Regions from separate parts of the Thermanaerosceptrum fracticalcis genome, predicted to be linked through region 3. Evidence: riboswitches for the same ligand, from Rfam matches in the RefSeq annotation. Region 3 holds a riboswitch; each other region holds the start of a gene.
What was found. Region 3 has a riboswitch for cobalamin ahead of BR63_RS05570 (stalk domain-containing protein). Riboswitches for the same ligand answer to the same signal wherever they lie in the genome.
Positions count from the first base shown of each region.

Region 1: another riboswitch for cobalamin. It lies ahead of BR63_RS09045 (energy-coupling factor ABC transporter permease); the one in region 3 lies ahead of BR63_RS05570 (stalk domain-containing protein).
Region 2: another riboswitch for cobalamin. It lies ahead of cobT (nicotinate-nucleotide--dimethylbenzimidazole phosphoribosyltransferase); the one in region 3 lies ahead of BR63_RS05570 (stalk domain-containing protein).

Region 1 covers NZ_CP045798.1:1,748,430-1,753,150, reverse strand. The annotation lists gene BR63_RS09060 (metal ABC transporter permease) at 41-865, opposite strand; gene BR63_RS09055 (metal ABC transporter ATP-binding protein) at 868-1,521, opposite strand; gene BR63_RS09050 (metal ABC transporter substrate-binding protein) at 1,518-2,543, opposite strand; cobalamin riboswitch at 2,731-2,960, shown strand; gene BR63_RS09045 (energy-coupling factor ABC transporter permease) at 3,115-3,864, shown strand; gene BR63_RS09040 (energy-coupling factor ABC transporter substrate-binding protein) at 3,848-4,126, shown strand; gene BR63_RS09035 (DUF2023 family protein) at 4,112-4,462, opposite strand; gene BR63_RS09030 (HD-GYP domain-containing protein) at 4,494-4,721, opposite strand, start outside.
Region 2 covers NZ_CP045798.1:3,025,056-3,029,776, reverse strand. The annotation lists gene BR63_RS15435 ([Fe-Fe] hydrogenase large subunit C-terminal domain-containing protein) at 1-1,285, opposite strand, end outside; gene BR63_RS15430 ((2Fe-2S) ferredoxin domain-containing protein) at 1,282-1,524, opposite strand; gene cobT (nicotinate-nucleotide--dimethylbenzimidazole phosphoribosyltransferase) at 1,658-2,698, opposite strand; cobalamin riboswitch at 2,773-2,951, opposite strand; gene BR63_RS15420 (deoxyribonuclease IV) at 3,091-3,924, opposite strand; gene ldhH (L-lactate dehydrogenase (quinone) large subunit LdhH) at 4,271-4,721, opposite strand, start outside.
Region 3 covers NZ_CP045798.1:1,059,277-1,063,997, reverse strand. The annotation lists gene BR63_RS05590 (ExeA family protein) at 1-124, shown strand, start outside; gene BR63_RS05585 (DUF5348 domain-containing protein) at 121-345, shown strand; gene BR63_RS05580 (sulfurtransferase TusA family protein) at 652-864, opposite strand; gene yedE (YedE family putative selenium transporter) at 842-1,930, opposite strand; cobalamin riboswitch at 2,315-2,591, shown strand; gene BR63_RS05570 (stalk domain-containing protein) at 2,837-4,721, shown strand, end outside.

The DNA.
Region 1 (4,721 bases), 690 kb from region 3:
TTGTACCGCGGCACAAGTGCAACTTGGCTTCTACCTTCGCCTACAGCTTGATACAAGCCAAGTTTTCTTTGCACTTCTTGCCTAAAAGGACAAGAAGAAGAATTATGACCGAAGTGACCACAATGGTACCGCCGGGAGCCAAATCAAGATAAAAAGAGGCGATTAAGCCAACTAATACAGAGGTAATACCAAAAAGATTGGCCCATATCAAGGTAACCTTAAAACCTTTGCCAAGCAGGATACTGGTAGCCGTAGGAACAACCATGAGTGAAGAGATAAGCAGGGCTCCCACGATTCTTAAACCCAGAGCAATAATGGCCGCTGCCAGGATGATAATAAGATAGTTGAAGAAGTTAACCGGGATTCCGGCCAGGCGGGCTCCTTCTTCGTCAAAGGTCAGATAGAATAATTCCCGGTAATACCGTGTAACTAAGCCTAGAGCGATAAGGGCCAGGATACCTATAAAAATAACTTCTTCATTTGTTACGGACACAATACTGCCGAAAAGAAGGCTGGCCAGGGTTGAATCGGAAGCGCGTACTATTCCCATCAGGATAACGGCAGTCCCTAAACCTCCCGCCGTAATGATAGCGAGAGAGACTTCTCCATAATATTTAAAATAGCGCCGCAGTTTCTCCAGGAGTATAGATATCAGGATAGACATAACCAAGGCAAAAGGGATAGGACTAATACCCCAGAGTATGCCGAATAATACTCCGGATAAAGAGACGTGGGACAGGGTTTCCCCTACCATGGAAAGACGGCGGAGAACCAGAAAAAGGCCCATGGTAGGACATAGGATGCCCACTATAAGACCGACAATTAAGGCTTTCTGCATAAAGACATATTGTAAAATTTCCAGCACGGCTACACCACTTTCAAATCTTCTTTAGCAACTTCTTTTCCCTTGCCTTTGGAAATGTAGAGGAAACGGGAGGCATGGTCCAAAACCGGGGAAACGTCATGGGTGACCATGACGATGGTGAGGCCTTCTTTGTTAAGCTTAACGAGTAAAGATAAGAAGTCCTCTTGGGCTTCCGCATCCAATCCCGTAGTAGGTTCATCAAGGAAGAGGATTTGTGGGTGATTGATCAAGGAACGGGCAATGAGCATCCTTTGAAACTGGCCGCCGGAAAGGGAACTCACCAGGGTATCCCTTTTTTCCAGCAAACCAACTTTTTCTAAAACAGAATGGACTAAGCTACTCGCTGTTTTTCCTTTGACAGCAACCTGCAGTTTCACTACTTCCTCTACTGTTGCGGGAAAACCGGGATTGAGGGCCGAAGATTTTTGAGGAATATAATTTACAACTGCCTTAGTTTCGGTGTTAATTTCCACAGAACCTTTCAGTGGTTTTAATAAGCCCAGCATGAGCTTTAGGAGCGTAGTTTTAGCGGCCCCGTTGGGACCTAAAATTACTAGAAATTCTCCCCGATAAACCGTAAGGTTGATATTTTCCAGGACATAAGGTCCTCCTGGATAGGCAAAGGAGACGTGACTTAAGGAAATAACCGGTTTCATGGCTGGTACTCCAGAGCGATTTTGAGGTTTTCCAGATTCTCCCGCATGATGCTGAAGTAATCTTTACCTGCCTGAAGGTCTTTCTCCGTGAGTCCACCGATAGGATTTAAGACCAGGGTTTGTGCTTTGGTTTCCCGGGCGATGGTTTCAGAGATTTTAGGGCTCACCAGGGTTTCAAAAAAGATATATTTGATACCGTGTTCCTTCAACGTATTAATAATCTCTTTCATTTTTCCCGGTGTAGGTTCAGCATCAGCATTTAAACCCATGACCGGGATTTGTTTTAGACCATAATCTCGCGCCAAGTAACCGAAGGACTCATGAGATACCACAATCTCTTTTCTCTTACACTTTGATAATGTCTCTTGATATTCTCGGTCCAGTTTGCTTAACTCCTCTTTAAAAGCCTGGTAATTCTTTTCGTAGTAATCCTTATTTGCCGCGTCTACTTGGTTCAGAGCCTGTAAAATTTTTTCCCCCTGTTTAAGGGCATTACCGGGGCTTAACCAGGTATGAGGGTCAATACCGTCATGTTCATGGTCTTCATAGGCGTCTTTTTTTTCATCTTTTTTATCTTTTTCATCATGATGTTCTTTCTTATGTTCCTCTTCATGTTCATATTTATGTTCAAGGTTACTCTTGATTAAGTCCAGGCCGGCGCTGGTTTCTACCAGGATTAAAGGAGTCCCTTTGACGGCTTCTTTGAGTTTTTCTATGTAGTGTTCCATGCCGGCGCCGTTGTAAATAAAAAGTTTGGCTTTAGTTAATTCCGCCAGTAATTTGGTAGAGGGTTCAAAGGAATGGGGTTGGGCTCCCGCCGGAACTATATTTATGACCTTAACTTTATCACCGCCGATTCTTTTGGTGAAATCATACATGGGATAAAAGCTGGTATATACTGTCAACTTAGCTGGGGGATCAGGGTCTCTGTTTACAGTGGCAGCCGGTTTTTGGCTGCAGGCCGTTGAAGTGAAAACAAAAATGAGGGACAAAAAAAGTGACAGAATAGAGCGAGCTTTCATAAATTACCTCCAAATGCAAATCATTAGCATTTGCATTTATTATAAACCCATGGCATCCTTAAAAGCAAGGGCTTAAGTGTTAATAACTGGAAGTAGTAATATTCTTATTTTTTTTTAATTGTTGTTGGTGAGAAAAGAATAACTTGCAAAATCCTGCATAGTTATGTAACATAAACTTGGACAAAACTTTATACATTATCTGTTAGGTGCCCTTTCAGGAGGGAGAATAGGGAAACCGGTTAAAATCCGGTGCGGACCCGCCGCTGTAATCGGAGACGAATCCCCAAAATGTCACTGTCCAGCACTTAACTTAATGGTTAGTAATATAGTTACTACCATTAAGTTAAGTGCCGGGTGGGAAGACGGGGAGGAGGATGACACGAGAGCCAGAAGACCTGCCTAACGGGAAGCCTGCTATCTGGGGAACAGAACAGGCTTAAGCGGACTAAGTCTTTGAGGCGGGTTACAGTCCCTTAGCGCAGCTAAGGGATTTTTCTTTTGTTTGGAGGTGATTTACAGGTTGCTTATTGGACTCATGGTTACTACGTTAAAAATATAGGGAGGGACGAAAATGAAAAGAAGGTGGTTTATTCTTACCGCATTACTTGTCTTCTTATTACCACGGGAAACTTATGCCATGCACATCATGGAGGGATTCCTGCCTCTAAACTGGGCTGTAGTATGGAGCCTGGCCAGTTTACCGTTTTTATATTTGGGTCTCCGCTCCATAGGCAAAGTAACCAGTGAGAATCCTCAGTTAAAGATGCTTTTAGGCGTTGCTGCTGCTTTTACCTTTGTCTTATCTGCGTTAAAATTGCCTTCCGTTACAGGGAGCAGTTCCCATCCTACCGGGGTTGGTCTTGGTACTATGCTGTTTGGCCCTATGGCTATGAGTGTTATTGGTTGTATTGTGCTTATTTTCCAGGCCCTTCTTTTAGCCCACGGGGGTATAAGCACATTGGGAGCTAATACCTTTTCCATGGCTGTGGTGGGGCCCCTGGTTGCATACGGGGTCTATAAGGCTGCAAAAAAAGTTGGGGCTCAGGGTATTTCCATTTTCTTAGCGGCTGCTTTAGGTGATTTAGCAACCTATGTTACTACTTCCTTGCAATTAGCCTTGGCTTTCCCTGATCCTACAGGAGGTGTGATGGCTTCCTTAATCAAATTTGGCAGCATTTTTGCTCTTACCCAGGTTCCCCTGGCAATCGTGGAAGGCTTATTGACGGTTCTTGTTTACAATTATCTTACCGTCTACAGTCAAAGCGAACTCCAAGAATTAGCCCTGTTGAGAGGAGATGTGCAGCATGACCCTGGCGCGTAAAAATCTTTTACTTATTTTTGCTGTTGTTGTCTTAACGATCATGCCTTTAATTATGATAACTGACTCTGAATTTGGAGGGGCCGACGGTGCTGCTGAAGAGGTCATCCTACAGATTAAGCCAGACTACGAACCATGGTTCCCTGTTTTGTGGCAGCCACCCGGTGGAGAAACGGAAAGTCTGCTTTTTGCTCTGCAGGCTGCAATAGGTGGAGCTTTTCTGGGTTATTATTTTGGTATAAAGAAAGGGCTAGCCGGTAAGTAATTTTTCGGCAAATGATTTTTCTTTGAGTTTTCTTTTCAGATATCTTTCACATTGTTTTATACAGTCATATCCCAGCATAATGCCTAAAATGTAGTCTTCTTCATCAGTATAGTCGTTTAAACCTTGTTTCTTGAAGGATTTAATTACATCTATGCATTTGGCCTCACCAAAAAATACATTGATATTTTTTTCCCCTACCGGATAAATAAGATAGGGGATTTTTTCTTTTTCTAAGCGGATAATTATTTTTTCCTTCATAGCTTTATGGGTGGTATGCAGGATCAGATTTCGTAAGCCCTTTTTAAATTCGTAAATATGATGGGCGAACACTTCCATAAAAGTTCTTTCCTTTCGTTTTTATGCTTTGTTAACTACGGGACATTGTGGAGTAATGGTCCTGCCATTCTGGCCACATTTTGTGAACGGCCTCTATTAAAAAAGGATCAAACTGTGTACCCTTATTAACCATTATTTCCTGACGGCATTCATCCCAGGATAAGGCTCTGCGATAAGGTCGCTCTGAAGTAATGGCATCAATGGAATCACAGATGGCTATTAATCTTGAACCTAAAGGTATCTCTTTACCTTTTTTTCC
Region 2 (4,721 bases), 1.8 Mb from region 3:
CTGCAGGATTGAAATCACGAACAACCATTTCCTTATCCAGCACGAGAATACTATTGGGTGTGCTTTGGACAATGGTGGAGGCCAAAGACTCGGCCCGTTCCCGCATATAAGGAATGCACATTTCGGGTACAGCCAGCCCGGCCAACACAGCCGCAGCTTTATCACGACAGCTTTTGTAGCCGCAGCCTTCGCAGTTGCGTTCATCACCCTTGGTAAACTTGCCCATTTTAACCAGTACAGATCTAATTTCTTCCTCGGTGAAAACTTCTTTTCTCACTGCTTTACTGGAAAAGCTTTTTCCCATAACCAGGTTGTCCAGCAAAGGACGGGAAGGAGAATGAAGATGCCGCTGGTAAAATTCCTTGACTTTTTCCTTTCTTTTATAAAGGCCATAAGGTGAATCTATAGCTGGCCCGCCCACACAGCCCCCTTGGCAGGCCATCATTTCAATAAATATTGGCTGGACATCTTTTTTGCGTAAAGCATCTAATATTTCGCAGCAATTCTCAATACCTTCGATAGACCAGTATTCTTCCTCCAGTCCCCACTGCCCTTTCATGGCATACAGTACACCGTTGTGCACAGGAAACATTCTTGTCTCCATTCTTTCGTGAAATACTTTAAGAGCCTCCTCCCCTTGTATCGGAACCTGGTCTAAAAGGGTTTTTAGCTGGGTAAAAGTCATAGCAGCATCAAGACCATTTTCCTCCGCCTCCCGTAATTTAGCAATACAGGGACCGGCAAAAACAACTTTAATCCCGTTGCCGTAGCATTCTTTTAAATGCCTGGCATGAGCCACCATAGGTGAAAGAACGGGCAAAAGATTCTCCCTTAGTTCCGGGTAGTATTTCTCCACAAGATTTACAACAACAGGACAGCAGGTTGATATTTTCGTAATTCCGTTACTTTTGGCAATCTCTTCCTTATATGCCTTAACCGTATACCGGGCCCCTACGGCTGTCTCCTCAACTTTAGTAAAACCCGACTTTTCCAAGAGCTTCATAACTCCCTTTGCCTCTTGGGTGAAACTTGCCGGAAAACTGGGTGCCAGGCTTAAATAGACAGGTTCCTTTCGGCTAAAATAGTCTTTTATTTTAAAGGTTTGATTTCGCACGATCTTGGCCTTTTGAGGACACTCAACCACACATCTGCCGCAAAGCACACAGCGGTCCGGTTCTATTTTTGCCTGGTTGCCTTTAAAACTTATAGCCTTAACCGGGCAGGCCCGCAGGCAGCGATAACAGTCCTTACAGTCTGCCTGTCGCGTAGAAATAATATCAGTCACCGTATCCCACATCCTCCCCGGTGCTTTTCTACGAGAGAAGGTACATCATCGGGCGACACTCTTTCATAAATCACACCATCTATAGCAACGATAACTCCTTCCGTGCAGCGTCCCTGGCAAAAGCTAGCCCCTAGTTTAATCTTTACCGGTGCTTCACCGAGCGCCTCCTGAAACTTGTTAATGACAGCATGGGCGCCTTTCAAATGACAGGAACTTCCAACACACACGTTAACTTCCATCGTCAGTTCCTCCTAACCCATCTACTATTCCTCTTCAAGCATAATCCTGCACCTTTACTTTGTCAATATTTTAACAATCCATTCCGTAATTTGTATTTCTTTTCTCCATAATAAAAAGAGGGATTAATCCCTCTTAAGCTAAATCAGCAAAGGAGCCCATCTCGTTAATTATTTTTACGGCGGCATCAATCAGGTTGAAAGCCAAAGCAGCGCCAGTGCCTTCACCCAAACGCATATTCATGTACAGCATGGGTTCCATATTTAAGGCCTGGAGCACTACCTGAGCCCCTTTTTCCGCGGAACAGTGGGAAGGTATCATATATTCCTTCACTAGTGGGTTTATTTTTGCAGCCACTAAGGCAGCAGTTCCAGCGATAAAACCGTCGATCACAACAGGTTTTTTGTTTGCTGCAGCAGCCAGGTAGCACCCAGTTAAAGCAGCGATATCTAGGCCCCCAACTTTAGCCACCACATCAATAGGGTCCGTTGGGTCAGGCCGATTCACGACCAAGGCATTTTTCACTGCCTGCAGTTTTGCCTGATAAGCCTTTTCATCGGCACCTGTCCCTTTGCCAACTACAAGTTCAGGGTCAGCGCCAGAAAGGACAGCTAGGACAGCTGCACTGGTAGTGGTATTACAGATTCCCACTTCTCCGGTCCCTATGATGTTAATACCCTCATGAATCAACTTATTAGTCACGTCTATACCGACTTCAATGGCTTGTTCCGCTTCACTGCGGCTCATGGCCGGGCCGCATGTGATGTTGTCAGTACCATATCTTATTTTTTTCTTAATAATGTGCTGCCCCTCCACCTCGTCTTTAATACCTACATCCACCACTACCAGGCGGGCCCCCGCATGACGTGCTAAAACGGCCACGCCGATAAGCCCGGCTCCTGCCAATTCCGCCACAGCCTTGGTAATCTCCTGGGAGTAACCGTTGAAACCTTCCTGGTAAACGCCATTATCAGCAGCCATCATCACGATGGCCTTGGAGGCTAAGGGAGGACGAGGCTGTCCATAAATGCCGGCCAGACGCACAGCAATCTCTTCTAATTTTCCCAGGCTGCCCGGCGGTTTTAATAAACCATCAAGTCTTTCCCTGGCTAAATTCATTGCTTCCTGGTCCAAACCCGTAATTTTTTCCAGTGTTGTTTTCAGTAAGGTACCCAAGATAAACACCCTCCATTTCATATTTGTATAAATTAAAAAGCCCACGGTCAAAAAACCGTGGACTTTTCCATCGTCCAAGTGGTCCTTAACTGGCAGGTCTCCTGACTCTGTTTCACCGCATCTATAGCCTTCCCGGAGTACCAGTGGCCTCTTTATAAATGCTCCCCAGTTACAGTGGCGGGTCCGTTGGGGATTTGCACCCCATTCCCTATTCTCCTCCCCAGAAGGAGGCACCAGATAAGTTCATCTATATTTTGTCTTTATTATAGAAAAAATTATTTAAAAATTCAACTACCCTGGACTAAGGAAACTTTTTACTGAATTGCTCAGGGAAAATATACATTAAACAGAAACAGACTTTCCTCCTCGTCATAGTTTGGCAAAGGCAGCCGCTAGTTACCTGCGCACAGTGCCTTCACCAGTCTTATCTCCTTGGCATACCCCTCATGATCATTGGGCGTCTCCAGGATAAGAGGAATCCGGGTAAAATCTTTGTCACAGGCCAGTTCTTTGATAACATTTAAACCTACGTACCCCTCTCCCAGCTTGGCGTGCCTGTCCCGGCGGGAACCCACCGGAAACATGCTGTCATTTAAATGAAGGACTTTAACTCTGTCCAAACCAATTTCTTCGTCTATTTCTTTCTTCACCTCTTCCAGTTTAGTCAGGTCATAGCCCGCTCCGGTAAGGTGACATGTATCCAGGCAGATGCCTAGCTGGGGATGCCCGTCACACCGCGCAATGATATCACCCAACTGGCGAAGGGAATAGCCAAGTTCCGTACCTTCACCGGCCATTCCTTCCAGTAAGAGGAAAGTGTCCTCAGGTATGGAGGCCAATATTTCCCCCAGTCCCTCACAAACCAAGTTAATACCTATTTCTTCCCCCTGCCCGCCATGGGTGCCTACATGAAATACCAGATAGGGTACACCCATTTGTTTTATCCTGTTCAAGTCCTCTTTTAAAGTTCTGATACTAAATTCTCTTACTTCCGGTTTGGCCGAGGCCACATTGATGGTGTATGGGGTATGGGCCACCAAAGGGCCAAAATTGTGTTCCTCCAACAAAGTGTGGGCACGTGAAATATCCCGGGGGTCCAGCTCCTTGGCCTTCCCGCCCCGGGGATTTCTTGTGAAAAACTGCAGGGTATTGGCTTCCATTTCTATGGCTGTTTTTACGGCGGCAGCCAAACCTTTGGAAATAGAAACATGAGCGCCTATAAACATATAAAGTTCCAACCCTTTCCCGTTATTTCATTTCTTTCGGCGAAATTTCGTTTTCAGTATATCATATCTATATTTCCTTCGTCATATTTCCCGGGAAATACCCATATTATTTCTATTACCCAAGACTTGTGTCGAAGGGGGTAAGATTTTACGGTCTGTTTAACTACGCTTCCCTTGGGACGGTTATGGCATGTCCCTCATTTCGTTCACTGTCAACTACGAGCTACAAAAATCCGATGTCGGAAAGCAAATATCGCTAAAGGGGCTCCGGCTACTGGTTACCGGTCACACAATTCGGTTTAATAGAAAAGGTGCTGGTTTTATCTTGCCAGCACCTTTTTCTATGTTATTTATCATTTAATATTTCTGCTGTATGTTTCACTTGAATCTTGCTTCCTTTTTTGTCCAGACCGCCCTTAATATTGAGTATACAGCCGGGGCAATCCACGGCCACAATGTCGGCACCAGAATCAATAATGTTTTGAATCTTCCGCTCCAAAAGCTGGCCGGCTATTTGCGGCATTTTAAGGGAGTAAGAACCGCCAAACCCGCAGCAGCGGTCGGAATCTTTCATTTCCACCAGTTCAAGGCCTTGCTTTTCCCCGAGAAGTTTTCTGGGTTCTTCCCATACACCCAGGCTTCTCTTCAAGTGACAGGAATCATGATAGGTGACCTTTTTCTTGGACTGGGCTTTATCAGACGTTTTGGCACTTGTCTCCCCTTTTACTTCAGCTACAAATTTGGCATAGTCAAGGACCTTATCGGATACGGCTTTGGCCCGTTTCAACCAGCTTTCA
Region 3 (4,721 bases):
TAGTGGTGTCCCTAGGCTAGTGAACAAGGTCTGTACTCACTGCTTGCTATATGGGGCACAGAATGGCCGCCGGATCATCGATGACCATATGGTTAAGTTGGTTATCCAGGGAGAATTGTCATGAAGCAGCAATGGTGCAAGATGACATACGACCACGAACAAGACCGCTGGATGGTGGATACGGGAGACTACTGTTACGAACTCCATTGTGGAGAAGTTTTTGATTTGTTAATCGGTTCAACTAGTATTCCTTGCCGCATAGAGTACGATCATCAGTGGTATGTGATTATGCCGGGAGCCCGCTTCAATTTGCGGATCGGGAATTCGTACAAGGTGGAAATATAACGGCATCCGGGAAGGTGGCGATAAAGTCGTCTCACCTTCTCGGCCACTGGCCAAATTGTCCGTCATAAACTGGACACCATATACTGGCAGTTACAGGACATTATGAAGTGTCAGTAACAGCTGGCAGCAGCACACAGACCAATTAAATCGTATTGAGGAAAAAGTTAGTACACATGAGGAATTTATAATTAAACGTATTAAGTGAGTCCATAATAAACAATCTGTTAATTATGTGCAATAAACTCGATAAACAAAAAAGGAAACCCTCTTCTTAATAGGGTCTCCAATAAAGTGATTTCCACAAAATTATTTACTTAATGCAAGAACGTATTCTTCTTGAGCTTTTTCAATTTCTACTCTCCATCCTAAATTCTCTGCCATGCGGGATACATTATCCCTTGCTGAAGCGTTATCTACTATAACTTTAATTGGACCAGAAGGAAATTGTTTTATTGCTTGCGTTGTTAAAACAAGGGGTTCAGGGCAGGATAAGCCTCTAGCGTCCACCACTTGTGACATTTAAAGTACCTCCTATTCTCTTAAATTTTAATATGTTTAGTCCACCAATAAGTGAAACTACGATAAGACCAAGAATAACAGCTATTTTTCCACCAATTGGTACACCTGCAGGACTGGCAGCAAGAGAGAAATTATGGGAAAATGCTGCTCCTGCCATTAAGCCAAGAACAGTGATTGCTGAGTCGCCATTACCTTCAGCAGCAGAGATTAACTGGCGAAGAGGACAACCACCAAGTAAGACAAAAGAGAAACCTGCCAATGTCATTCCAAGGAAATTCCATAAACCATCACTGTGAGCTACAGGCTGGTTCGCAAAACCCAGGTGGAATTTACCTACCACTAAGTTGCCTAAAGTTGCTACTACTAACATTGCTATAAATCCAGAGAGTAAATAAGTGTCTCTGAAAAAGACAAAGTCTCTTATTCCCCCAATCATGCATAGACGGGAGCGTTGAGCCAGACAGCCTACAATTAGCCCTGCCAATAAAGACAGCCATATTGCTGCATGTTGAGAGCCAGGACCTTTATTACTAAAGAATATAAATGGGGGGTTAGCTATTAATAAAATCAAAAGTGCTACCATAAACAAAGGAAAAATATACCCATTTGTTTTTGATTGAGATACTGTTCTACCTAAGGAATATCCTTGGCTAATATAATATGTACCTAAACCTATGCCAGCAATTAAACCAAATAATCCCATAATTGCATTTAAGTCTCCTCCTGATAGGCGTAACACAACCCGTACAGGACAACCTAGGAACACTAACATACCAAACATTCCAAAAAAACTTAGAGTAAATCGGGTGAATGTATTAGACCCACCAACAGATTTAAATTCTCCAGTGTATAGAGCAGTAGCAAATGCCCCAATAACTAAGCCAATAATCTCAGGTCTTAGGTATTGGACGGGTTCAGCACGGTGTAATCCCAAGGCGCCAGTTATATCCCGTATAAAACAAGCTATACAATAGCCCATGTTAGCTGGATTTCCGAATACCACCAGAAGTACACCCAATAAACCTACAACACCCCCCGTAAGCATAATGAGAATCTTTTTGTTCATAAACTACCTCCTTTGCATTCTTGGATAATTTAAACTTCTTTATGGATATTCATTTACCTATCAAAATTGTTATGAAATTATATCATTGTCTACTCTAGTTATATAACAATAAGTTATTAACTCAATAGGTCTGTTGCACATTGCAATGTGATGTGCAATAACTCTTCGCCTTATCAAGTGCATACTTTCTTTAAACTCCGTAGGAGTGTTAGGAAAATCAATATCCAAGTATTACAGGTTTTTAAGCATCTGTTCTTTTACTAAGCCTGCTCCCATCGGGAAGGACAAGCGGATATCTTTGGGATAATAAATAAAACCTATGAACAAAACCTATGAAAAAAACTTGACAAAAAAACAAACTAAGGATTAACATATTTCTAGAAGTAAATAATTCCCATTTAAGGTGCCCCGTCAAGGGGAGAATAGGGAAACCGGTGAAATTCCGGTGCGGACCCACCACTGTAAGCGGTGACAAATCCCAGTATGCCACTGTCCAGCACTCAACTTAGTGGTTAATGTGAAAGCATAAAATTTATTTGAACATACTAAAAAAAGAGTATGGAATTATAAATTAAGTTTTAATCACAAGTTGAGTGCGGATGGGAAGGCGGGAAGAGGTTGACCCGCGAGCCAGGAGACCTGCCTTAAATGTATGAACTAGACGAAGGGGATTAAATTCGTTCTAGCTGCTAGCGGCTTTAAGATGGGGAAAGTCTCTTAGTAACATACTAAGAGACTTTTAATTTTTTAAGCTTTCTTTGTCAGGCATGATGTTTACTTTTATCCATTTGGTGCCCTGGGTTTTAGCTTATTTAGCTGAGGGATTTATTATTGGAGGTGAGAAAAGTTAGCAAAAGATGTATTGATAGCAAGAGAAAATAGATACATAGCAGGAGGAGGAATAAAATGAATATTTTTACAAAGAAAACACACAGATACCTGGTATCTAAGTTATTACTGATATTCTTTATAGCAACCTTGTTATTGCCTGCATGGCCATTACTTTTTAGTGGACTCGATAATGGCAAAGCTGTGGCCGCAGAGGTATATGATAACTTAGCATTAAAGGCAGCAAGAAACAACTACAATTTACACCAAGGTGGACAGGCAGTTGACGGCGGCTGGGGGAACTTTGGTGCCTATGATGCCTATATCCTGACCCAGGCGGGGGCGGATGTAGGAACATGGGTATATAACGGCACAAGTTTCAAAGACAGTGTCTTGAGTTTAATTGATGCGACTATTGCAAACGAAGGGAAAGAAAATCAGTCTTCGGCCAAAAGAGTAGCGCATGAATATCTGGCGGCAAAAGCTTTCGGAGATGCAAGAGCGACCCAGTTGCTGAACATCTTAAAGAACAGGCAGACGGCAGGCGGGAACGGCTCTTTTGACAACAATGCCTTCAGCGACTTGCCCGCCTTTGAATCATTGGGCAGAGCCGGGGACATGGCCGAAATAGATGCAGCAGCTGTCATTACTTATATCTTAAGCTGTCAGGACGGCGGTACAGGGGCCTGGACTTCCACTTGGAACGATTTTCAGGCGACAGCCCAGGCGGTGCGGGCGTTAGAATACCTGAAGCCCCTTGCGGGAGGGCAGGCTGATGCCGTGCAAACGGCTATCGATAAGGGAATTGCCTGGCTGAGGGCTCTGCAAAAAGACGATGGAAGCTTTCAAGACGCTGGAGGATTTGATGATCCGCTTGTAGACACGGCAGAAACAATACTTACCTTAAACTGCCTGGGTATGGACCCTGCGGTCTGGACAGTCGGCGGCAAGAGTGCCGTAGATTACATGCGGGATAGTGCTCTCAATGAGGATGGGACGTTTGGTACCTCCAAGAACCTGATGGACAACACCTGGGCTTTGGATGCTTACCGTGTGTTAGGAGGAAATATTTCGCCTGACGCTGTACTAAGTTTAAGAGTGACGCCAGCCAGTGCAAATATAGTTGCAGGCGGCAGTCAACAATATACGGCCCAAATTTATAAATTGAATGGTACCAATGAGGATGTAAGTGCAGCAGCAGACTGGTCTGTAAATAACAGCAGTATAGCAACGGTAAATAACAGAGGTCTGGTTACAGGGGTGGCGGCAGGAAATACAGTTATTACTGCAACTTATCAAGGCGTTAGCGGTACTGCTGATGTAAGTGTTGCCGGCGGAGGAAACAATGGCGGCAATAATGACCAACAAGGCATCAGAGTTACTATAAAAGTTATTGGCAGAAGCGGAGAAACTTTGTTTGGTCCAAGTACTGTAACATTGAGGGAGAGTGATAGATGGGGTGTTACTGCTTTAGGAGCTTTGGATAAAACAGGACTTAGTTATAATGATGCTAACCCGAGCTATATTGACACAATTGCAGGCCAGGGACCCCAGGGCATGAACGGGTGGATGTATAAGGTTAACGGTGTTGTACCCGGGGTGCCTGCCAAAGATTACCCGGTTGCCAATAATGACCTGGTTGTCTGGTGGTACAGCACAAGCCCTACTGAAATATCCGGTGTTTCTTCTAATACTAAAGAAAACCCTAATATTCTTGATGATAAGAAATTGTCTGATACCATTCAGCAAACAGGACAAGCCAGACTTAACCTAGCAGAAAAAACTGATGGAAAGGGTAAGCTTTCTCCCCATACAATTGTTGGATTAGCCAACGATAACAAACCACTAACTATAGAAAGCAAGGGTCTTCAAGTAGAATTTGCTCCCCAATCCTTAATTACAGAAGAGTTAATGAAAGTTCTAGAAGATAAAAATGCTGCTTTAGAAATCGGAGCAAGAGAAG